2 regions of the Blastococcus sp. SYSU DS0619 genome follow, and region 2 is predicted to be linked to the other one. Evidence: predicted binding sites of a transcription regulator. Region 2 holds the regulator's gene; the other holds the start of a gene.
What was found. The regulator LexA, encoded in region 2, represses DNA repair genes until DNA is damaged. The targets are predictions, from matches to a motif close to TCGAACANNTGTTCGA.
Positions count from the first base shown of each region.

Region 1: a site for LexA is predicted at 1,115-1,130, ahead of ACI79T_RS17540 (DUF6504 family protein). Genes of this name have one in related genera too.

Region 1 is NZ_JBJHAM010000020.1:10,130-21,658, forward strand. Features, by position in the region: gene ACI79T_RS17530 (DNA polymerase III subunit alpha) at 1-195, opposite strand, end outside; gene ACI79T_RS17535 (SAV_6107 family HEPN domain-containing protein) at 192-701, opposite strand; gene ACI79T_RS17540 (DUF6504 family protein) at 701-1,024, opposite strand; gene ACI79T_RS17545 (YbaK/EbsC family protein) at 1,267-1,779, shown strand; gene ACI79T_RS17550 (GNAT family N-acetyltransferase) at 1,776-2,369, shown strand; gene ACI79T_RS17555 (phytoene desaturase family protein) at 2,366-4,024, shown strand; gene ACI79T_RS17560 (carotenoid biosynthesis protein) at 4,021-4,839, shown strand; gene ACI79T_RS17565 (glycosyltransferase) at 4,836-5,984, shown strand; gene ACI79T_RS17570 (flavin reductase family protein) at 5,981-6,640, shown strand; gene ACI79T_RS17575 (carbohydrate kinase family protein) at 6,701-7,675, opposite strand; gene ACI79T_RS17580 (CDP-alcohol phosphatidyltransferase family protein) at 7,843-8,541, opposite strand; gene ACI79T_RS17585 (lipase family alpha/beta hydrolase) at 8,608-9,408, shown strand; gene ACI79T_RS17590 (ABC transporter permease) at 9,415-10,224, opposite strand; gene ACI79T_RS17595 (ABC transporter ATP-binding protein) at 10,221-11,132, opposite strand; gene ACI79T_RS17600 (sigma-E factor regulatory protein RseB domain-containing protein) at 11,138-11,529, opposite strand, start outside.
Region 2 is NZ_JBJHAM010000021.1:37,164-48,692, forward strand. Features, by position in the region: gene ACI79T_RS18030 (DUF2975 domain-containing protein) at 1-519, opposite strand, end outside; gene miaB (tRNA (N6-isopentenyl adenosine(37)-C2)-methylthiotransferase MiaB) at 593-2,074, shown strand; gene ACI79T_RS18040 (DUF349 domain-containing protein) at 2,146-3,720, opposite strand; gene ACI79T_RS18045 (hypothetical protein) at 3,761-4,486, shown strand; gene miaA (tRNA (adenosine(37)-N6)-dimethylallyltransferase MiaA) at 4,483-5,421, shown strand; gene dapF (diaminopimelate epimerase) at 5,418-6,290, shown strand; gene hflX (GTPase HflX) at 6,392-7,855, shown strand; gene ACI79T_RS18065 (phosphatase PAP2 family protein) at 7,914-8,636, shown strand; gene ACI79T_RS18070 (hypothetical protein) at 8,608-9,651, shown strand; gene lexA (transcriptional repressor LexA) at 9,656-10,420, opposite strand; gene ACI79T_RS18080 (LysM peptidoglycan-binding domain-containing protein) at 10,630-11,133, shown strand; gene ACI79T_RS18085 (hypothetical protein) at 11,262-11,529, shown strand, end outside.

The sequences.
Region 1 (11,529 bases), on a different contig from region 2:
GAAGATCGGCCGCACCCCGGCCGAGCGGCAGGCCAGCGCGAACTTCACCGCGCCGTAGAGACCGTCCCGGTCGGTCAGGGCCAACGCCGGCATGCCGTGCTCGGCGGCGCGGGCTACCAGGTCGGCCGGGTGGTTGGCCCCGTACCGCATGGAGTAGCCGGAGGCGACGTGCAGGTGGACGAAGGGGTCGCTCACCGCCAGGGCCCGGCGGACCGGGACACGGCAGCGGACGCCGACCCGCCGACCACGTGCGGCCTCGGGTAGCGGGGCGACTCGGGCAGCGGCGTGCTGCCGAGCGCGGTCTCGACCACGCCGAGGAAGGCGCGGACGTCCCGCACCAGGTCGTCGGCCTCCCGCTCGGTGACCGCCCGGGACAGCCCCGCCTCGGCGGCGGCGCGCTTGCCCGCCCCGGCGGCGAAGAAGGTGGCCCACTCCCCCAGCTCCGGCGCCACCTGCCCGAGCAGCACCCAGGCGCTGCGCGGCCGGCGCCGCCCGCCCTCCGGCCGGGTGCGGGCGGCCAGCACCGCGGCGGCGGCGCGGAGCGCGGCGAGGTGGGCGGTGGCGTACCGCTCCCGCTGATCGGTGGCCGCGGCGGCCGCGGCCAGCCCCCGGTGGGCCTGGCCCAGCAGCGCCGAGGCAGCGGCGGGCAGGGCGGGGGGAAGCGGCAGCTGCTCGGCCGGCACGGCCCGTGCGGCGCCCATCAGTCGTGCACCCGCACGAGCCACCAGCGGTTGCCGGACGCGTCCCAGGACAGGTCGTAGACCCCGGCGAAGCTCATCCGGGAGCGCCCGGCCCGGACCGCCTCGACCCGCCAGACCTCCCGCGGTGCCACCAGGTCGGCGGACGCACCGCCCGTGCCGGCGTCCCGCAGCCACCACGGCGCCGTCTCGACCCAGGAGTCGAGCAGCTCGCCCACGACGTACCGGGACTGCCCGCGCCAGAACTGCACCGGGCCCAGGGGGCCACGCTCGACCTGCACCTCTTCGCCGACCCGTCCGACGACCTCACCCAGCACCCGGCTCATGCCCGACTCCCCACGCCTCACCCCGCGCACACGCCACCCCGGAACCCCCCGCCGGCGGGGAAGAGCCGGGAGAGGCGGGCTGCACGTCGTTCGAACAGGTGTTCGAACGCCCGTTTAGTAGACCCGAGCGCCCCGCCCTCGTCAAGCCGCGCCGCGCCGTGTCCCGGCGCCCGTGCCGCACCGCCCCGCGGGATGGCGGACACGCCGGGCGGAGCGACCGGGGACGGTGGCAGGATCGGCCCATGCCTCCGCCGGACCACCCCCGGGTCACCGACGTCGCGCGGCTGCTCCGCGCGGCCGGTGCCGCCGGCGAGGTACGCCACCTGCCCGACAGCGCCCGTACCGCCGCGGCGGCCGCCGCCCAGCTCGGCGTACCGGCCGGCGCCATCGCCAACAGCCTGGTGTTCGACGTCGCCGGCAGCCCCCTGCTGGTCCTCACCAGCGGCGCCCACCGGGTGGACGAGGCCCGGGTGGCCGAACTCCTCGGCGTCCCGGCGCTCACGCGGGCCACCCCTGACTTCGTGCGGCGGCACACCGGCCAGCCCATCGGCGGGGTCGCGCCGATCGGTCACCCGGAGCCGATCGGCACGCTGGTCGACGTCGAGCTGGCCCGCTACGACGAGGTCTGGGCGGCCGCAGGGCACCCGCACACGGTCTTCCCGACCAGCTACGACGAGCTGCTCCGCCTCACCGAGGGCACCCCGGCCGAGGTGGCGGCCGCGACCGACCACGCGCCGGAGGCGGTCGACAGATGACGGGAACCCGTCCCACCGCCCGCATCGTCGAGCTGCCCCCGCCGTGGATGCGGGAGCACATGCACGAGGTGCTCGTCGTCTACGGCCTGGCGATGGGCTACGACTCCGGCGTCGTCGCCGGGCGGTACAGCTACGCGATCCAGCACACCGAGCGGCCCGGCTTCCGCGCCGTGGGCGCCTTCGCGCAGACCCCGGAGGGCGAGCGGCTGGTCGGGTTCGGCTACGGCTACCTCATCGCCCCCGGCCAGTGGTGGCACGACCAGGTGCGCGCCGCGCTGGACCGCCGGACGGCCAAGAAGTGGCTGCCCGGGGCCTTCGAGGTGTGCGAGCTGCACGTCCACCCCGACGCGCAGAGCCAGGGGCTGGGCCGGCAGCTGCTGCACGCGCTGGTCGAGGGCCTGCCGCACCCGGTCGCCCTGCTCTCCACGCCCGACGCCGACACCAAGGCCTTCCGGCTGTACCGCGCGGACGGCTTCGTCGACCTGGCCCGCGGCTACCACTTCCCCGGCGACTCCCGGCCCTTCGCCATCCTCGGCGCCCGGCTGCCGCTGCATCCACCCGCCCCCTCCGCGCCGAACTCCCGGGCGTGACCGCTCCCCCTGCCCCGCCCGTGGACGTCGTCGTCGTCGGCTCCGGCCACAACGGCCTGGTGGCCGCCTGCTACCTGGCCCGGGAGGGCCTGCGGGTGGAGGTCGTCGAGTCCGACGACGTCCTCGGCGGCGCGGTGTCCACCGTCGAGCGCTGGCCCGGGGTGCGCGTCGACCGCGGCTCCAGCGCGCACGTCATCGTCCGGCACAGCGGCATCGTCGAGGAGCTGGACCTGGCGACGCACGGGCTCAGCTACATCGACTGCGACCCGTGGGGCTTCGCCCCGGCCCCGGTGCCCGGCGACCCGGGCCCGGCCGGCCGGCCGCTGGTCTTCTCCGTCGACCTGGACGCCACCTGCGCCTCGATCGAGGCGGCCTGCGGCCCGGCCGACGCCGCCGCCTACCGGCGCTTCGTCGCGGTGTGGCAGCCCCGCAGCCGCGCGGTGGTCGCATCCTTCGGCCGCGCCCCGTCCGCGGGCGCCCTGCTCCGCTCCTTCTGGCCGCTCGGCGCGCCCGCCGAGGGCCGGCCGCGCACGCCCGGAGGCGAGCTGGCCGTCGACTTCCTCGGCTCGGGCGACGCGCTGCTGGACCGCTGGTTCACCAGCGAGCGGCTCAAGGCGGCGCTGGCGTGGTTCGGCGCCCAGTCGGGCCCGCCGATGTCCGAGCCCGGCACCGCCGCGATGGTCGGCTGGGTGGCGCTGCTGCACGACGTCCCGCCGGGGCACCCGGTCGGTGGCTCGGGCGGCCTGACCCAGGCGCTGCGTCGGCGGCTGGAGTCCGACGGCGGCCGGGTGGTGCTCGGCGACGGCGCCGCGCGGCTGCTGGTCGAGGACGGGCGGGTCGCCGGGGTGGAGACCCGGTCCGGCCGGGTCGTGCGGGCGCCGTCGGTGGTGGCCGCGTGCCACATCGGGGTCACGCGAGAACTCGCCGGCGACGCCGCACCCCCGGTGCTGGCCGACGCCGCACCGCCGATCGGCAACGGCTTCGGCCTGGTCGTGCGCGCGCTGACCGACGCCCCGCCGTCCTACCCGGGCGTGCCCGCCGCCGACGCCCTGCAGGGCCTCCAGCTGCTGTGCACCGACCGCGCCCAGCTGGCCGCCGCGCACGGCGACTGGGGCGCCGGCCGGGTGCCGCGCGAGCCGGTGCCGCTGGCCATGTCGTTCTCCGCGAGCGACGACACGCTGGCCCCGCCGGGGCAGCACGTGGTCACCATCTGGGGCCAGTGGTACCCCTACGCGCTGGCCGACGGGGGCAACTGGGACGCGCTGGCCGACGCCGAGGCGCGGCGCCTGGTGGCCGCGGTCGACCGCTACGCCCCCGGGTTCGCCGCCTCGGTGCGGGAGACGTACGTGCAGACCCCGCTGGCCCTGGAGCGGGAGCTGTCGCTGCCCCGTGGCAACGTCATGCACGTGGAGATGGGCCTGGCCAGCATGTTCGCCTTCCGCCCGGCGCCGGGGCTGTCGGGCTACCGGGTGCCGGGCCTGCCCGGCCTCTACCTCGCGGGCGCCTCCACCCACCCCGGCGGCGGCGTCTCGGGCAACTCCGGGCGGACGGCGGCGCGCACCGTCCTCGCCGACCGCCGGGCGCTGCGGCCGCGGGCCCGGGCGGCGGCCGGCCGGGCCCTGCGCCGGCTGCGGGCCGGAGGGGCGGAGGCGTGACGGCCGCGACCGCCGCCACGCCGGTGCCGGGCCTGCGCCGCGTCGTCCCCGTGGCGCTGGCCGGCGCGCTCGTGGCCACGGCCATCGCCTACCCGCTGAGCTCCGGCGGTCTGCGCGACGTCGTCTCCTGGACCATCGTGCTGCTGGGCTCCACCCTGTCGGTGGTGCACGCGGGCCTGAGCCGGGGCGTCCGCACCGGGCTGGGCGTGCTGGTGCTGGTCGCGCTGGTGGCCCTCGGCTTCGAGTCGGTCGGCCTGGCCACCGGCTACCCCTACGGCAGCTACACCTACAGCGACACCCTCGGTCCCACGCTGCTCGGCGTGCCGTTCCTGGTCCCGCTGGCCTGGCTGATGATGGCCTGGCCCAGCTGGCTGCTCGGCGGGCTGCTGGCCCGCCCGGTGCGCGCCGGCCTGCGCCGGCCGGCCCGCATCGGCTGGGCGGCGGCGGTCTTCGCCGCCTGGGACGTCGTCCTCGACCCGCAGTTGGTGCAGGCCGGCTACTGGACGTGGGCCGACCCCTCCCCCGGACTCCCCGGCATCGACACCGTGCCGCTGACCAACCTCGTCGGCTGGCTGGTCGCCGGGGTGGTCCTCATGACGCTGCTCGACCTGCTCGTCGCACGTACCCGGGCACCCGGCGCGCCCCGCGTCGGGCCGGCGGCGCCGCTGTTCGCCCTGGCGTGGATGACCCTGGGCGGCGCCCTCGCGCACGCCGGCTGGCTGGGGCTGCCCGGGTCCGCGGCCTGGGGCGCGGGGCTGGGCGCGGGCGTCCTCGTCGTCCTCGCGGTGCAGCAGCGGCGGGCGAGACGCCGGTGAGCGGGCGCCTGCTCCGCGTCCTGGCCGGCGTCTCGGTGGCCGGCGCCGCACACGCCGCCGTCAACACCGCGCTGCTGCGCCGCCCACCGGCCGATCCGCCGCCCGTGCGCCGCCGGGTCACCGTGGTGCTGCCGGTGCGCGACGAGGCCGAGCAGGTCGCCGGCTGCCTGGCCGCGCTGCTCGACCAGCGAGGGCTGGACCGGCTGCGGGTGGTCGTGGTCGACGACGGCTCCACCGACGGCACCGCCGACGTGGTCCGCGCGGTGCACGACCGCCGGATCCGGCTGGTCTCCGCTCCCCCGCCGCCCCCGGGCTGGCTGGGCAAGCCGCACGCCTGCTCGGTCGGGGTGGACGCGGCGGCCGAGGAGAGCGACGACGACGGCGTGCTGGTGTTCGTGGACGCCGACGTCCGCCTCTTCCCCGACGCGATCGCCGCCGCCGTCGCCGTCCTCGACGCGCAGCAGCTGGACCTCGTCTCGCCGTGGCCCCGCCCGCTCGCGGTCGGGGCGGCCGAGCGCCTGGTGCAGCCGCTGGCGCCGTGGCTCTGGACGACGACGCTGCCGCTCCGCCTGGCCGAGCGCTCCGCCCGCCCGTCGCTGGCCGCCGCCAACGGGCAGTTCCTGGTCGTGCGGCGCAGCGCCTACCTGCGGGCCGGCGGGCACGCCACCGTCCGCGGCGAGGTGCTGGAGGACATCGCGCTGCTGCGGGCGGTGAAGCGCGCCGGTGGCCGCGGCGGGCCGGTCGACGGGTCGCGGCTGGCCGCCTGCCGGATGTACGAGGGCTGGCCGGCGCTCCGCGACGGCTACGCCAAGTCGCTGTGGGCGTCGGTCGGGGGGACGCCGGCCGGCGGGCTGGCCGCGGCGGCCGCGCTCACCGCCGTCTACGTCGTCCCGCCCGTGGCGGCGCTCGGCGGTTCCCGGGCCGGGCTGGTCGGGTACGCGGCGGCGGTCGCCGGCCGCGTCGCCAGCGCGCTGTCCAGCGGCAGCCGGGCCTGGCCCGACGCCCTCGCCCACCCGGTGTCGGTGCTGGTGCTCGACGCGCTCATGGTGCGCTCGGTGCTGGGGCGGCGACGCGGCACGCTGCGCTGGCGCGGCCGGACGGTGGACGCGAGGAGCGCGGGCACATCGGCGACGATGGGCCGGTGACCTCACCCGACCAGCCTCGGCCGCGCACCTCGTTCGACCCGACCGGGATGGACGCCGGCGCGTTCTACCGGGTGCTGAACTCCGTCGTCGTCCCCCGGCCGATCGCCTGGGTCTGCAGCCGCTCGGCCGAGGGCGTGCACAACCTGGCGCCGCACTCCTTCTACACCGTCGCCTGCGTCTCGCCGCCGATCGTGCAGTTCACCTCGGTCGGCCGGAAGGACTCGCTGAACAACGTCGAGGCCACCGGCGAGTTCACCGTGAACCTCACCCCGGAGGCACTGTTCGAGCAGGTCAACGCCACGGGCACCGACTTCCCACCGGACACCAGCGAGGCCGAGCACACCGGGGTGCGCCTGGAGCCGGCCGACACCGTCGCGGCGATGCGCGTGGCGGAGTCGCCCGTGTCGATCGAGTGCACGCTGCACTCCACGATCCGCCTCGGTGACAGCACCGTCGTCCTCGGCCAGGTGCGGCACATCAGCGTGTGGGCCGAGGCGGTCCGCGACGGCCGGCCGCGGATCGAGCACCTCAAGCCGCTGGCGCGCCTCGGCGGGAACGAGTGGACGACGGTCGGCGAGGTGCGCGAGATCGCCCGCATCCCCTACCGCGCCTGGGCCGAGGACCCCTCGATCGGGCAGCGACTGCGCGACGGGTGAGCCGCGGACCGGTCGCGGGGGCCGCCGCGTGGCCGCGGCGTCGTCCGGCGGACGACGGTGTCACGCCAGGTGGGCGGCCACCTCGTCGGCGGCCTCGGCGCCGAAGGCCTCGGCGAAGCGGGCCAGGAAGCTCTCCCGGGGCAGGTCGTACTCCTGCGTGCCGATGACCTCGACCGCCGCGGTGGCGACGGCGGATCCCAGCTGGGTCGAGCGCTCCAGGCCCAGGCCCCACGTCCGGCCGGCGATGAACCCGGCGCGCAGCGCGTCGCCGCCGCCGGTGGGCTCGACCGGCTTGGTCTCGGGCACGGCGATGACCGACAGCGGCTCCTCGCCGGCGCGGCGCACCACGACGCCGTCCGCGGCGCGGGTGGTCACCCAGGTGCCGACCCGGGCCAGGACCTCGTCGGCGCTCCAGCCGGTCTTCTGCAGCAGCAGCGCCGACTCGTACTCGTTGGTGAACAGCAGCTCCGCGCCGGTGACCAGGTCGCGGATCATCTCGCCGTCGGCCCAGGCCAGCTGCTGGCTGGGGTCGGCGACGAACGGGTAGCCGCGGTCCCGGCACTCCTGGGTGTGGCGCACCATCGCGGTGGGGTCGTTGGGGCCGACGACGACGAGGTCGGGGCTGCCGATGCGGTCGACGACCGGCGCCAGCTCGATCTGCGAGGCCTCGGCCATCGCGCCCGAGTAGAAGGAGGCGATCTGGTTGTTCGCCTCGTCGGTGGTGCAGACGAACCGCGCGGTGTGCTTGAGCTCCGACCAGTGCACGCTGCGGGTGTCGACGCCGTGCCGGGACAGCCAGGCCTCGTAGTCGGCGAAGTCGCTGCCGACGGCGCCCACGAGCACCGGCGAGAGACCGAGCAGGCCCAGCCCGTACGCCATGTTCGCGCCGGCGCCGCCGCGGTGCTGCACGAGGTCGTCGACGAGGAAGGAGAGCGAGACGTTCTCCATCTGGCCCTCGACGAACTGCTCGGTGAAGCGACCCGGGAAGGTCATCAGGTGGTCGGTGGCGATGGAGCCGGTGACGACGACGGGCACGGGAGGGGCTCCTCGGGGACGGTCCTGGCGCCGGGCGCGGTGCGCCGGTACGCGGGGAGCCGCAGCGGTGAACGGGTGGGGAACGGCAGTGGTCGCCGCATCGCACAGACTAGGTGCCGCGCCGCGAGGACGCCCTGCCGAGGTGGCCGCCACCCCTCCCGGACCGGTCAGCCGGCGGTGGGGACCTCGCCCGAGCCGGGGCCGCCCAGCTCCCCGCGCAGCCACCGGCCCAGCTGCACGGTGCCGACCGCACCGAGCAGCACCCCCGCGGCCGCGCCGGCGGTCACCGTCAGCACCGCGCCGTCCACCCCGGCCACCTCGAGCCCGGACACCACGCCCGCCCCGCCGAGCGTGAGCCCGGCCATCGCCACGCGGGTGGGCCGCTCCCACAGCGAGATCGGGCCGGTCCGGTGGACGCCGGCCTGCCCGGCGCGGGCGCGCAGGTAGTCGGGCAGCCAGCACAGCGCGCCGAAGGCGACGGCCAGCCAGCCGGGTGCGCCGGCGACCCACATCGCCGCCGCGTACGCCACCTCGGTGAGCCGGTCGACGACGGAGTCGAGGACGAAGCCGCGCTGCGACGCGCGGCCGGTGCCGATCGCCAGCGCGCCGTCCAGGCTGTCGAGCAGCCCGGACAGCCCCACCAGCAGGCCGGCCACGACCAGCCAGGCACCGCCGGTGGCCGCCGGGGGCACCGCGGCCACCGCGACGACCACCCCGGCGGCGGTGGCGACGACCGGGGGCAGGGCGGCGAGCGGCCGGGCCAGCGCGTGCGCCAGTGACAGCCACCCGCGCACGAGCGGCGCCTGCGTGTCGGCGCCGCCGTGCCAGCGCGACCACTCGGCGAGGTACTCCTCCCGGTCCAGCACGCCGTCCCCTCCCGCGACCGGGCGCCGTCCGGTGGCGCCGGCGCCTGCACCAGGGACAGTAGGTGAGTGCTCGCCGGCCTCTCCCCCGCCCGCCGCCGTCTGGTCGTGGCGGTGCTCGCCCTCGTCACCGCCGCCGTCGTGGCCCTCGGGGTGCTGCTGGTCACGCGCGCCCCGGAGGTCGAGGGTCCCGCTCCCACGGCGCGGCCGGGCCCGGTGCTGCTGGTGCCCGGGTACGGCGGGGGGACGGCGTCCCTGCAGACGCTGGCCGACCGGCTGGCCGCGGCGGGCCGCGATGCGTCGGTGGTGCCGTTGCCCGGCGACGGGACGGGTGACCTGGGCGAGGCGGCCGCGGCGCTCGACGACGCGGCCCGCGCGGCCCTGGCCCGCACCGGGGAGGAGAGCGTGGACGTCGTCGGCTACTCCGCCGGCGGGGTGATCGCGCGCCTGTGGGTCGCCGGCGACGGCGCGGGGGTGGCCCGTCGAGTGGTGACGCTCGGCTCGCCGCACCACGGCACGGGCCTGGCCGACCTGGCCGGGCAGATCGCCCCGGCCTCCTGCCCGGAGGGGTGCCGGCAGCTGGCCACCGACAGCCCGGTCCTCGCCCGGCTCAACGCGGGCGACGAGACGCCGGGTGGGACGGGCTGGGTGTCGGTCTGGACCACGCTCGACCGCACGGTCACCCCGCCGGACTCGGCCCGGCTCGACGGTGCGCTGAACCTGACCGTGCAGTCGGTCTGCGCCGACAGCCGGGTCGGGCACGGCCAGCTGCCCGGCGATCCACTGGTGCAGGCGATCGTGCTCGAGCAGCTCACCGCCGGGGCGCCGGTGCCGCTGGAGGCCGCCGACTGCGCCCGGCTGAGCGGCTGACTGCGGTCAGCTGGTGATGTCCTTGGTGGTGAAGTTCGCCCAGGCGGCGGCGAGCAGCACGCCCACGTAGATCCCCTGCAGCGCGATGCCGCGGGTGATGTCCCGCCAGAGGATCGGGTCGCGGAAGAAGTCGACGAACGCCAGCCAGTAGCGCGTCGGGAGATACGGCGCGAGAGGCGAGGCGGCGTCGAGGGTGAACAGCAGCGACGACGTGACGAGCACGGCGAGCGCACCCATCGTCGCCCCCAGCGGGGAGTCGGTGGTGGTCGAGAAGAACAGCGCGAACGCCGCGACACCGAGCATCGACACCGCGACGTAGCCGATCGCCAGCAGGGTGCGGACGGCCAGCTCCTCCGGCGTCAGCGACGTCCCGGACACCGACGTCGCGGCCCCCGGTTCCGCGTCGAACAGCGTCGTCCCGACGAGGTAGCCGACGGCTGCCACCACCACCACGGTGACCAGCACGAAGGCGAGGACGGCCACGAGCTTGGCCACCAGCAGCCGGGTCCGCCCGGCCGGCCGGGCCAGCAGGTAGCGCAGCGTGCCGGCCTGCGCCTCGCCGGCGACCGAGTCGCCGGCGACCACGGCCACCGCGATGGGCAGGAAGAGCGGCAGCACGATGGCCAGCGCGGCCAGGGGGTACAGCGCGCCGTTGGTCAGGACGGCGGAGAGGAACGGTGGGCCCTCGCCGGGCCGGGGCGCCAGATCGGTCCAGGCGAGCAGCACCGCCACGAGCACCGGCAGCGCGTTGAGGACGGCGATCGTCGCCCAGGTGCGGGGCCGGCGGAACAGCTTGCGCAGCTCGACGGCGATCACCGCGGGCGCTCCACCCGGTCGGCGCTGGTGGCCGCGGCCGCCAGGACCACCTCCTCCAGCGTCGGGCGCTCCGGCGCGAGACCGGTCACCGCGATCCCCGCCCCCACCAGCAGCGCGTTCACCTCGGCGGGATCGCCGCCGCGCACCACCACCCGCTCGCCGTCGACGGCGGCGACCCGGCCGTCGAGGGTCGTCCGCACCCGCTCGGGGGTGGGCGTGCGCACGACGGTCGCGCCGGTCGGGGCGGTCAGGGTGGCGAGGTCGTCCTGCAGCACCAGCCGGCCGCGGTCGAGCACGCCCACGCGCGAGCAGAGCTGCTCGACCTCGGCCAGCAGGTGGCTGGACAGGAAGATCGTCGTCCCGCCGCGGTGCAGCTCCAGGAGCAGCTCCCGGATCTCGGAGATGCCCTGCGGGTCGAGCCCGTTGGTCGGCTCGTCGAGGACCAGCAGCTCGGGGCGCCGGAGCAGCGCCCCGGCGAGGCCGAGGCGCTGCCGCATGCCCAGCGAGTACGCCTTCACCGGCCGGCGGCCCACGCCCCCCAGCCCGACCTGGTCGAGCACCTCGGCCACGCGCCGGCGCCGGTCGCGACGCGCCCCACCGGGACCGGCGGCGTCCAGCAGCGCGAGGTTCTCCCGGCCGGAGAGGTGACCGTAGGCGGCGGGCGCCTCGATCAGCGCGCCCACCCGGGGCAGCACGCGGCGGGCGGCGCGCGGCATCCGTTCGCCGAGCAGCTCGATCTCCCCGCGGGTGGGGAGCACGAGGCCGAGCAGCATCCGGACGGTCGTCGTCTTTCCGGAGCCGTTGGCGCCGAGGAAGCCGTAGACGTCGCCGGCGCGCACGTCCAGGTCGATGCCGTCGACCGCCCGGAGCCGCCCGTACTGCTTGGCCAGGCCCCGCGTCGCGATCACCGTGCTCACCGCTGCCGCCCCAGCACCGGCAGCTGCGCGGCCGCCTCGACCAGCGCGTCGGGGCTGATGGTCCCGGTGAGCAGGAACGGTTCCGCGTCCTGGGGGTCCACGAGCATGAGCCCGACGGGTCCGGCCGCGATGCGGGTGCTGGTCTCGTCGGTGACGGCGGCCGGGCTCTGCGCCAGCGTGCGGCGCAGGCCCTCCGCCAGCCGGCGCGGGACGGGGGCGACGACGAGCAGCGTGACCCCGCGCCCGTAGAGCCCGATGCCGGGCGGTGCGCCTTCGAGCGTCCGGCGCGGCAGGCCGGCCACGGTGGCGGGGAATCGCACCGGGCCGAGCCGGCTCCCCGCCTCCAGCACGATTTCGGCCTGCTCCGCGGTGCGCACGGTCGCGCCGG
Region 2 (11,529 bases):
GCCGAACACGACGAGCGGGGAGCCGGGGCCGGTCAGCTCCAGGTGCTCCAGCACCGCCGTGGTGACCAGGCCCTCGCTCATGGGGACGACCAGGCCGCCGAGGACGACGGCGGCGGCGAGGCCGGCCAGGCGTCGGGGGTTGCGCCGGTCGAAGGGGCGTCCGTCGTGGATGGTGGAGAGCACCCGTGCGAGCAGCCAGGCGCCGGCGGCGAAGGCGACGGCGCCCAGCGAGGCCGGCAGCTCGGTGAGCGCCCGCAGGCCGGCCGGGAGCTCGGCGGCGAACAGCGTCGACTCGGGCGAGGAGTCGACGACCCAGACGCCGTCCGGCAGCCCCGGCAGGTCGAGCTGTCGGTCCCCACTCGGATCGGCCGTGCTCACCACGACGCTGCCGCCCGGCTGGGTGAGCTGGTTGACCGGCAGCGCGACGGCGAAGAGGAGAGCCACGCCGGCGACGACGAACAGGGTGGCGGCCACCAGGCTGGTGCCGGTGCGGCCGAGGAACGGGCGGCTCGTCGTCATGGGGGGCACCATAACGAAAGTCGATACCAATGACAATCGATATGCCCATCGGAGCCGTACCCTCGCTGCTGTCATGAGCAGCCTTGTGGAGAGCCCCGCCGCGCGCACCTACCGCGTGCGCACGTACGGGTGCCAGATGAACGTGCACGACTCCGAGCGCCTGTCCGGCCTGCTCGAGGAGGCCGGCTACACCGCCGCGGCCGAGGGGGACGACGCCGACGTCGTCGTCCTCAACACCTGCGCCGTGCGCGAGAACGCCGACAACCGCCTCTACGGCAACCTCGGCCACCTGCGGCCGGTGAAGGACGCGCACCCGGGCATGCAGATCGCCGTCGGCGGCTGCCTGGCGCAGAAGGACCGCGGCGAGATCGTCCGGCGGGCGCCGTGGGTGGACGTCGTCTTCGGCACGCACAACGTCGGCTCGCTGCCGGCGCTGCTGGACCGGGCCCGGCACAACGCCGAGGCGCAGGTGGAGATTGTCGAGTCCCTCGAGGTCTTCCCGTCGACGCTGCCGGCGAAGCGGGACTCCGCCTACTCCGGCTGGGTGTCGATCAGCGTCGGGTGCAACAACACCTGCACGTTCTGCATCGTCCCGGCGCTGCGCGGCAAGGAGAAGGACCGCCGGCCCGGCGAGATCCTCGCCGAGGTGCAGGCGCTGGTCGACCAGGGCGTGCTCGAGGTGACCCTGCTCGGGCAGAACGTCAACGCCTACGGGGTGGAGTTCCGCGACCGCGGCGCCTTCGCCGACCTGCTCCGCGTCACGGGGGCGATCGACGGCCTCGAGCGGGTGCGCTTCACCAGCCCGCACCCGCGCGAGTTCACCGACGACGTCATCGAGGCGATGGCGGAGACGCCCGCGGTCTGCCACCAGCTGCACATGCCGCTGCAGAGCGGCTCGGACGACGTGCTGCGCCGGATGCGCCGCGGCTACCGGCAGGACCGCTACCTGGGGATCATCCAGCGGGTCCGCGCCGCCATGCCGGACGCCGCGATCACCACCGACATCATCGTCGGCTTCCCCGGCGAGACCGAGGCCGACTTCGAGCAAACCCTCCACGTCGTCCGGGAGGCCCGCTTCGCCAGCGCCTTCACCTTCCAGTACTCCAAGCGGCCGGGGACGCCGGCGGCGGAGATGGACGGGCAGCTGCCCAAGGAGGTCGTCCAGGAGCGCTACCTGCGGCTGACCGCGCTGCAGGACCAGATCAGCTGGGACGAGAACCGCGCCCAGATCGGCCGGCGGGTCGAGCTGCTGGTCGCCGCGGGGGAGGGCAGCAAGGACGCCGCCACGGGCCGGCTCTCCGGCCGGGCCCGCGACGGCCGGCTGGTGCACTTCACGGCGGCCGGCGGCGTGCGCCCGGGCGACGTCGTCGAGACGGTCGTGACCGAGGCGAAGCCGCACTTCCTGGTCGCCGACGGGCCGCTGCTCTCGCACCGGCGCACCCGCGCGGGCGACGCCGGTGAGGCGGGCACTCGGCCGACGACGCCGGGGGTCGTGCTCGGCATGCCGCGGATCGGCGTCCCCGACCCGCTGCCGGTGCTGACCACCGGCTGCTGAGGGCAGGCATAGGAGGCTCTGCCTACGGAATCGCGCGGCGAACCGTAGGCAGAGCCTCCTATGCCTGGGGACTAGCGGCGGGCGGACTTCTCCGCCTCGGCCAGCCACTCGCGCCGGGTGACGAGGTTGGCCTGCGCCTCGTCGATCCGGCGCTTGTCGCCCGCGGCCTCGGCCTTGGCCAGCTGCTCCTCGGCCTTGGTGACCGCCGCGCGCATGGAGGTGACCATCGGGTTCTCCGGCGCGGTGCGCACCCGGCCGGCGTCGGCGGCGCCCCGGACCTTCTGCTCGACCGCCTGCATCCGGTCCTCGAGCGAGCGCATCACGGTGCGTGGCACGTGCCCGATGGCGTCGTAGCGCTCCTGGATCTTCCGCAGCGCGTTCTGGGCGCCGCGGAGGTCCTTCGACGGGTCGAGCTGCTCCGCCTCGGCCAGCAGCTCCTCCTTGGCCTGCTGGTTGGCGACCTGCTCGGCGTCGCGCGCCTTGTCCTGCTCGGCGCGCGCGTCGAAGAAGACGTCCTGCGCGGCGCGGAACTGCTTCCACAGGTCGTCGTCGCCGTCGCGGCCGGTGCGGGGCACCGCCTTCCAGCGGTCCATGAGCGAGCGCATGGCCGCGCTGGTGGGTCCCCACTCGGTCGACGTCGACAGCCGCTGCGCCTCGGCGATCAGCTCCTGCTTGGCGGCCCGTGCCTCGCCGCGCTGGGCGTCCAGCTGGGCGAAGTGGGCGCCGCGCCGGCGGCCGAACGCGTCGCGGGCGGCCGCGAAGCGCGACCACAGCGCCTCGTCGGTCTTCCGGTCGATCCCGCGGATGGTCTTCCACTCCTCGACGATCGCCTTGAGGCGGTCGCCGGAGGCCTTCCAGGCGGTGGACTCGGCGGCGATCTGCTCCGCCTCGGCGGCCAGCGCCTCCTTGCGCGCCACCTGGGCGGCGCGGGCGGCGGCCTTCTCGGCGCGGTACCCGGCGGCCGCGGCCTCGGCGATCTCCACCATCGCGCGGGCGCGGGCGGCCAGGCCCTCGAGGTCGCCGACGGCGGCGGCGGTCGGGATGGACTCGGCCAGCCCCTGCGCCTTGGTCTTGATCTCGGCCGGGTTGCCGGTGTGCGCCTTGAGCCGCGCCTCCAGCAGGGCGACCTCGGTGGCGAGGTCGTCGTACCGGCGGCCATAGTGGGCCAGCCCGGCCTCGGCCTCGCCGGCCTGCCACGACCCGACCTCGCGCTCGCCGTCGGCGGTGCGCACGAAGACGGTGCCCTGCTCGTCCACCCGGCCCCACTGCGCCGGGTCGCTCACCACGATCTCCACCGGTGCGGCCGGCCGTGCGGGCGCAGGGGCCGGCGGCGGGACGGCCGCCGGTTCCGGCTCGCCGGCGGGCTCGGGCAGCGCGCCCGTCCCCGGCTCACCGGAGGCATCGGGGAGCGCCGCTGTCTCCGGGGCGCCGGAGGCGTCGGGGAGCGCCGCCGGTTCCGGTTCGCCGGTGGGGTCGGGGAGCGCCGCCTCCGCGGGGGTGGGCGCAGCCGGCGTGCCCGCCGCGGGGGTCACCGCGTCGGGGCTGCCGGTCTCCTGCGCCGCCGCCGGGGCGGTGGTCTCGGGGGTCTCCGCAATCGGCGGAGCGTCCTGCTGCACCCCGTTGCCGGGGTTGTCCGTGCTCGACACGTCCGGCAGTGTTCCACGTCCCATCGGCGACACTGCTGCCGTGACCATCCCTCCCGGCGGCCCGACCGCCCGGACGTCCCGCGCGTGGGCCGCCGTCGCGTTCTGCCCGTGCCCCCCGTTGCTGCTCCCGGCGGTGGAGGGCCGTCCGGCGGCGGAGACCCGCGCCCTGCGCTCGGCCTGCGTCGATGCGGTGACCGCGCTCGTCACCGCCGCCCCCGACGTGGTGGTCGTCGTCGGCGCGGGGGCGGCGCCGGGAGAGCGGTTCGGCGCCGGCGACGGCGGCGATCTGCGGGGGTACGGGGTGGACGTCGAGCTGCCGTTCGACGGCCGGCTGCGGCCCGGCGGCCGCCGGCTGCCCCTGGCGCACACCGTGGGCGCCTGGCTGCTCGACGAGGTGTCGTTCGGCGGCACCCGGGTGGGGGTGGGGCCGGCCGACCTCGGCCAGCTGCTGCGCGACCTGCCGGCCCCGGTGGGTGTGCTGGCGCTGGGTGACGGCTCCGCGCGCCGCACCGTCAAGGCCCCGGGCTACCTGGACCCGGCGGCCGGGCCGTTCGACGCCGCCGTCGCCGCCGCCCTGGCCACCGGCGACGCCGGGGCCCTCGCCGCGCTGGACCCCGCGGACGGCGAGCGGCTGCTCGCCGCAGGCGTGGCGACCTGGCGGGCCGTCGGCGCCGCGGTCGCCGGCCGGCACGTCACGGCGCGGCTGCACCACGACGCGGCTCCGTTCGGGGTGGGCTACGCCGTCGCCGACTGGGTGGTGGCGTGAGCGAGCCACCGGCCGGGGACGCGCCGCCGGTCGTCGCGATCGTCGGCCCCACGGCCACCGGCAAGACCGCGCTGGCCGTGGCGCTGGCCCGGCGGCTGGGCGGCGAGGTGGTCAACGCCGACTCCATGCAGCTCTACCGCGGCATGGACATCGGCACGGCCAAGCCCGACGTCGCCGAACGCGGTGGAGTGCCGCACCACCTCCTGGACCTGTGGCACGTGCGCGAGCCGGCGTCGGTGGCCGAGTACCGGCAGCGCGCCCGCGCCGAGGTGGACCGGCTGCGGGCGGCCGGCACCGTGCCGTTCCTCGTCGGTGGCTCGGGCCTGTACGTGCGCGCCGTCCTCGACGAGCTGGACTTCCCCGGCACGGACCCGGCGATCCGGGCCCGGCTGGAGGCCGAGCTCGCCGCCGTCGGCCCGGCGACGCTGCACGCCCGGCTGGCCGGTCTCGACCCGGCGGCCGGGGCGGCCGTGCTGCCCAGCAACGGACGCCGCATCGTCCGGGCGCTGGAGGTGATCGAGCTGACCGGTGGCCCCTTCCGGGCCGCGCTGCCCGAGCCCCGGCCGCACTACCCGGCGGTCGTGCTCGGGCTGGACCGCGCCCCGGCCGAGCTGGACGAGCGGATCGCCGTCCGCGTCGACCGGATGTGGGCCGCCGGCTTCGTCGACGAGGTGGCGGCGCTGGCCGCGGACGGGCTCCGCGAGGGGCCGACCGCCTCCCGCGCCCTGGGGTACGCCCAGGTGCTGGCGCAGTTCGACGGCGGGCTCTCGGCCGACGAGGCGCGCGAGCGGACCGTCAGCACCACCCGCCGGTTCGTCCGCCGGCAGCGCTCGTGGTTCCGCCGGGACGCCACGACCACCTGGTTCGACGCTGCCCGCCCGGACCTGGCCGACGCCGCCACCGCGGTGATCACCGCGCCTACGATCGGCTCGTGACTCCCTCGCCCCGCGTGCTGATCGGGCACGGCACCGAGAACGACTTCGTGCTGCTGCCCGACCCCGACGGCGCGGTGTGGCCGGAGGACCGGCTGGACGCCGCCATGGTGCGCCGCCTCTGCGAGCGCCGGGCCGGACTGGGTGGCGACGGCGTCCTGCGGCTGGTCCGCAGCGCGCACGTCCCCGACGCGGCGGCGGTGCTGGGCGACGACCTCGACCGCTGCGAGTGGTTCATGGACCACCGCAACGCCGACGGCTCGTACGCGGAGATGTGCGGGAACGGCATCCGGCTGTTCCTGCACGCGCTGGTCGGCGAGGGCCTCGTCGACCGGACGGCCTGCGCCGACGGCCTGCTGGTCGGCACCCGCGGCGGCCCCCGGCGGGTCGGCGCGGCCGCCGACGGCGGCTACTGGGTGGACATGGGCCCCGCGCGCCCGTTCGGCGAGGGCGAGGCGCGGCTGGACGGTTCGGTCTTCCGCGGCACGGCGGTCTCCATGGGCAATCCGCACCTCGCCTGCCTCACCGACGTCCCCGTGGACACCCTCGACCTCACCGGCACCCCGGTCGTGGACGCGGAGCTGTTCCCCGAGGGCGTGAACGTGGAGCTGGTCAACGTCCTCGAGCCGGGCGCGCACGTCCGGCTGCGGGTGTCCGAGCGCGGCGTGGGGGAGACCCGGTCCTGCGGCACCGGGGCGTGCGCGGCGGCGTACACCGCCCTGCGGGCCGAGGGTGCGACCGAGGGCACCGTCGTCGTCGACGTGCCCGGGGGACGCCTGTCGGTCCAGGTGACCTCCGCGACGACGGTGCTCAGCGGCCCGGCGGTCCTGGTGTCGGCCGGCGAGCTGTGCCCGGAGTGGCTGGCCGGCTGACCCCCTTCGAGGGGCCGGGATGCTCCGGGGCGGTCGATGCGTTGTACCCGGCGATGACAACTCACGTGCCCCACACGCAGGACCGTGCCACGCTGGACCCGATGACGACCGCCCCCGACGCCTCGCGCTTCGACGAGCAGCCCGAGCCCACCTCCCGCCCCGTGCCGGCCGGGCAGCGCGACGAGCCCGACGACAGCACCGGCTCCTACGCACTGGAGGCGCGCGGCGCCCTGCGGCGCGTCGCCGGGCTCTCCACCGAGCTCGCCGACGTCACCGAGGTCGAGTACCGGCAGCTGCGCCTGGAGCGGGTCGTGCTGGTCGGCGTCTGGACCGAGGGCACGCAGGCCGACGCCGACCGCTCGCTGACCGAGCTGGCCGCGCTCGCCGAGACCGCCGGCTCCGAGGTGCTGGAGGCGGTCAGCCAGCGGCGCGACAAGCCCGACGCCGCGACCTACGTCGGTTCGGGCAAGGCCAACGAGATCCGCGACATCGTCGCCGCGACCGGCGCCGACACGGTCATCTGCGACGGTGAGCTCACCCCCGGCCAGCTCAACCAGCTGGAGAAGGTGCTCAAGGTCAAGGTCGTCGACCGGACGGCGCTGATCCTCGACATCTTCGCCCAGCACGCCACCAGCCGGGAGGGCAAGGCCCAGGTCGAGCTGGCGCAGATGCAGTACATGCTGCCGCGCCTGCGCGGCTGGGGTGAGTCGCTGTCCCGCCAGGCCGGTGGCCGGGTCGCCGGCGGTGGCGGCATCGGTACCCGTGGCCCGGGTGAGACGAAGATCGAGACCGACCGCCGGCGGATCCGCGCCCGGGTCAGCAAGCTGCGGCGCGAGATCGCCGGCATGGCCACCGCGCGGGCCACCCAGCGGTCCAGCCGTGGCCGCAACGCGGTGCCGAGCGTGGCGATCGCCGGCTACACCAACGCGGGCAAGTCCAGCCTGCTCAACCAGCTCACCGGCGCCGGCGTGCTCGTGGAGAACGCGCTGTTCGCCACGCTGGACCCGACGGTCCGCCGGGCACAGTCCCCGGACGGCCGGGAGTACACGCTGACCGACACCGTCGGCTTCGTGCGCCACCTGCCGCACCAGCTGGTGGACGCCTTCCGCTCCACCCTGGAGGAGGTCGCCGCGGCGGACCTGCTGCTGCACGTCGTCGACGGCTCGGACCCCGACCCGCTCGGCCAGATCGACGCCGTCCACGTGGTGCTGAACGAGATCGACGCGTCGGCCGTCCCGGAGGTCATCGTCGTCAACAAGGTCGACGCGATGAGCGAGGAGGACATCCTCGCGCTCCGCCAGGCCCTGCCCGGCGCGGTGTGGGTCTCGGCCCGGACCGGGGTCGGCATGGACGCGCTGCGCCGGCTCGTCGCCGAGCGGCTGCCGCACCCGGACGTCGACGTCGACGTGCTGGTGCCCTACGAGCGGGGTGACCTGGTGTCCCGGGTGCACCAGGACGGCGAGGTCCTCAGCGAGCAGCACGAGGGCGGCGGCACCCGGCTGACCGCTCGGGTGGACGGCGCGCTGGCGGCCGCGCTGGAGGAGTTCGCGGTACCGGTGGCCTGACCGGGACGCACCCGTGCGGCTGGATCACGATCCGGTCACGGCCCGGTACCGTGTCGGCGTGACGAGCAGCGCGGTGCGGGAGACCGGTCTGCCCGCCTCCGCGCCCGTCGTCTCCACCGGCCGGCCGCCGTGGTGGCTGGTCCTCGTGGCGCTGCTGGTCGGCGGTCTGGTGACCGCCGACCTGCTGGCGCACGGGTCGCTGGAGCGGATGGACCTGCGGGTCTCCGAGATCGTCAGCGACTGGGGGTTGAAGGAGTCGCCGTCCTATCCGGCCGTCTGGCTGATCACCCAGCTCGGTGGGCGGGTCACGATCCTCGTGGTGCTGGCCAGCCTGATCGGCTACCTGTTCTGGCGGCGGGGCGCCTGGCTGCCGATCGCCCGGGTGGTTCTCGCCGTCGCCGTGCTCACCGCCGGCGTGTACGCGATCAAGCACGGCATCGGCCGCACCGCGCCGGCCTTCCCGGGTTCGTACTACTTCCACCCCGACGGCGCATCGTTCCCCTCCGGGCACGTGGCCAACGCCGTGCTCATGTGGGGCGTCGCCCGGTGGCAGGCCGTCGAGTACGGGCTGCCACCGGCGGTCCAGCGCACGTTCTGGTGGCTGAGCGTGGCGGGGCCGGTCGCCACCGGGGTGGCGATGGTGTCGCTGGACTTCCACTGGGTCACCGACGCCGTCGTGGGAGCGGCCGTGGGGATCGTCCTGTTGGGCGTGGTTCATGCACTCGACGCATTGGTTCTGTCACGCTGGGTACGTGCCCGAGCAGGCCGACCGACCGGATAGCCGCGCCCTGAGGCGGCGGCTCCTGCTGGCGACCGCCCTCACGGGCGGGTTGGTGACCGTGGGCCCGGGCGCGGCTCTCGCCGAGGACGGTGCCCCGACGGTGCGGTGCTCGATCACCGACCCGCGGCTCGCCGAGCTGTCCGGGCTGGTGGTCGTGGGCGAGCAGATGCTGGCGCTCAACGACGGCGGCGACCAGGTCGCGGTGTACGGGCTCGACGGCGGCTGCGCGGTCGTCGACGTCCAGACCGGCCCGGTGGACCCGTACGACCCGGAAGACCTGGCGGTCGGCCCGGACGGCGCCGTCTGGATCGCCGACACCGGCGACAACAACACCGACCGGGCAACCGTCGCACTGCACGTCCTGCGCCCCGACGGCACGACTGCGCTGCACCGGCTGACCTACCCCGACGGCGCACACGACGCCGAGGGCCTGCTGATGGCGCCGGACGGCACGCCGTACGTGGTGACCAAGGAGGTCCTGGGGTCCAGCGGGGTGTACCGGCCCAGCGGGCCGCTCGTCGACGGCGGGACGGTGGCCATGGAGCAGGTCGCCACCGTGAACGTGACGCTCACCGGCACACCGGGGGGCCCGGTCGGCCGCGCCGGCCAGCTGATGATCACCGGCGGGGCGGTCGCGTCGGACGGCAACGCCGTGGCGCTGCGCACCTACACCGATGCCTACGTGTGGCCGCTGACCGGATCGGACATCGCCGGCGCACTGGGCGGCGAGCCGACCCGCGTGGCGCTGCCGGAGTCTCCCCAGGGGGAGGCGATCAGCTTCACCACCGACTCGCGTGCGCTCGTGGTCGCCAGCGAGGGGCTGCCGAGTGCGGTGACCGTGGTGCCCCTGCCGGCCGGCGCCCCGGTCCCGACGGCGGCACCGGCAGCGGACCCGCTGTCCGGCTTCGACGAGCTGGTGCGTTCGGACCGATCGCCGATCGCCGCCGCCCTGATCGCCGCCGCCGTAGCCACCGTCGTCGTCTGGCTCGGCGGTCGGCTGCGCCGCCGTTCCTGACCGGTCAGACCCGGCGCAGCACCGAGACGACCCGGCCGAGGATCGTCGCTTCGTCGCCGGGGATGGGCTCGTAGGCCGGGTTGTGCGGCAGCAGCCACACGTGCCCGTCGCGCCGCTTGTAGGTCTTGACCGTCGCCTCGCCGTCGATCATGGCGGCCACGATCTCGCCGTTCTCGGCGGTCGGCTGCTGGCGGACGACGACCCAGTCCCCGTCGCAGATGGCCGCCTCGACCATCGAGTCCCCGGCCACCTTGAGCATGAACACCGTGCCCTCGCCGACGAGCTCGCGGGGGAGCGGGAAGACGTCCTCCACCGCCTGCTCGGCGAGCACCGGACCACCGGCGGCGATCCGGCCGACGAGGGGGACGTACGTCGGTGCGGAGGCCCGCTCGCCGTCCCCGACCGCCGGGGGCTCGACCGCCGCGACGCCGCGGCCGGCGTCGCCGGGTAGTCGCACGTCGAGGGCGCGGGGCCGGTTCGGGTCGCGGCGGAGCCAGCCCTTCTTCTGGAGGACCGACAGCTGGTGCGCGACCGAGGAGGCGGACGACAGGCCCACGGCCTCGCCGATCTCCCGGACCGACGGCGGGTAGCCGCGACGGTCGATCGAGTCGCGGATGACCTCCAGCACCCGGCGCTGCCGCTGGGTCAGGCCGTCGCCGTCGGCCGTCCGGTCCGGGAAGGTGCGGACGGACGCCGAGGCGTCGGCCGTGTCCGGGGCGGCGCCCCGGGTCCCTCGTCGGCCGCCGGACGTCCCGCTCGAGTCCGCCACGTCTCCTCCTCGCCGGCTGCCTGCGCAGCTGATCGACCCTGGTCGTCGCAGCGACCGTAGCGCCGATCGCCGGCCAGTTCAAACAGGTGTTCGAAAGTCGCCCGTGTCGCGTCGCTCCTGTCGGACCCGTGCGGTAGACATCGGACAGACGTTCGAATCGAACACACGTTCGGGCCGGGGGCATCCGGCCAGGTGAGAGGCAGGAAGCGATGACCAGCAGTGCGACGGTGTCGGTGCGCGAGGAGACGACGGGTGCGGCGGGGGGGCGGGCGGGGACGCGGCCGGCGCGGCACCTGCGCGTGCTGCCGCCGGTCCCGCGGGCCTACGCGGTCGCACCCGCGCCGCCCGGCACCCCGGCGGCGCCGTCGCCCGGGTCTGCCGGGGTGCGGCGGACTGCGGGGGAGCGGCGGGGTGAGCCGGCGCTGCCACCGCTGCGGCTCACCGCACGGGGCCGGCGGCTGCTGGTGGTCGTGGCACTGCTGCTCGCGCTGGCCGTCGTCGCACTCGTCAGTGCGGTCCTGGGTGACGGCAGGGGCGGGCTGGAGCTGATGGGGACGACGAGCGTCGTCGTAGAGCCGGGTGACACGCTCTGGTCCATCGCGAGCACGGTCGCCGGGGAGCGCGACGTGCGGGAGGTCGTCGACGGCATCCAGCGGCTCAACGACGTGCCGGGATCGGCCATCGTGCCGGGGCAGGTGCTCCGGCTGCCCTGATCTACTCGTCGTGGTCGGGCGCACCGGCCGGGCGCTGCACAAGGTGCACAAGCTGGCCCCGCGACTTCGTCAACCCTCAGTACGTGGACGTTCACGGTCTGTGCTGGTCAGCGACCTACGGTCTGCGTGTGTCGAGCGTCATGGAGAACCGCGCCGCGGTGTTCACCAGCCAGCCCCAGGCCGTCGAGGTCTACCAGGCGGGCGCGTGGTGGGCGGGTGAGCTGCTGGGTTGGCGGCACGACGACTCCGGCGCGTGCCAGGTGTGGGTGCGGGTGGCCGTGGGCGGTGTGGAAGAGACGGCCTGGACCGAGCTCTCCACCCTGCGGCTGCCGGAGCCGCCCGCGAGCCCAGAGGTCGCCGTCGTGGCGGCGCCCCGCGTGACGCAGGACATGGCCG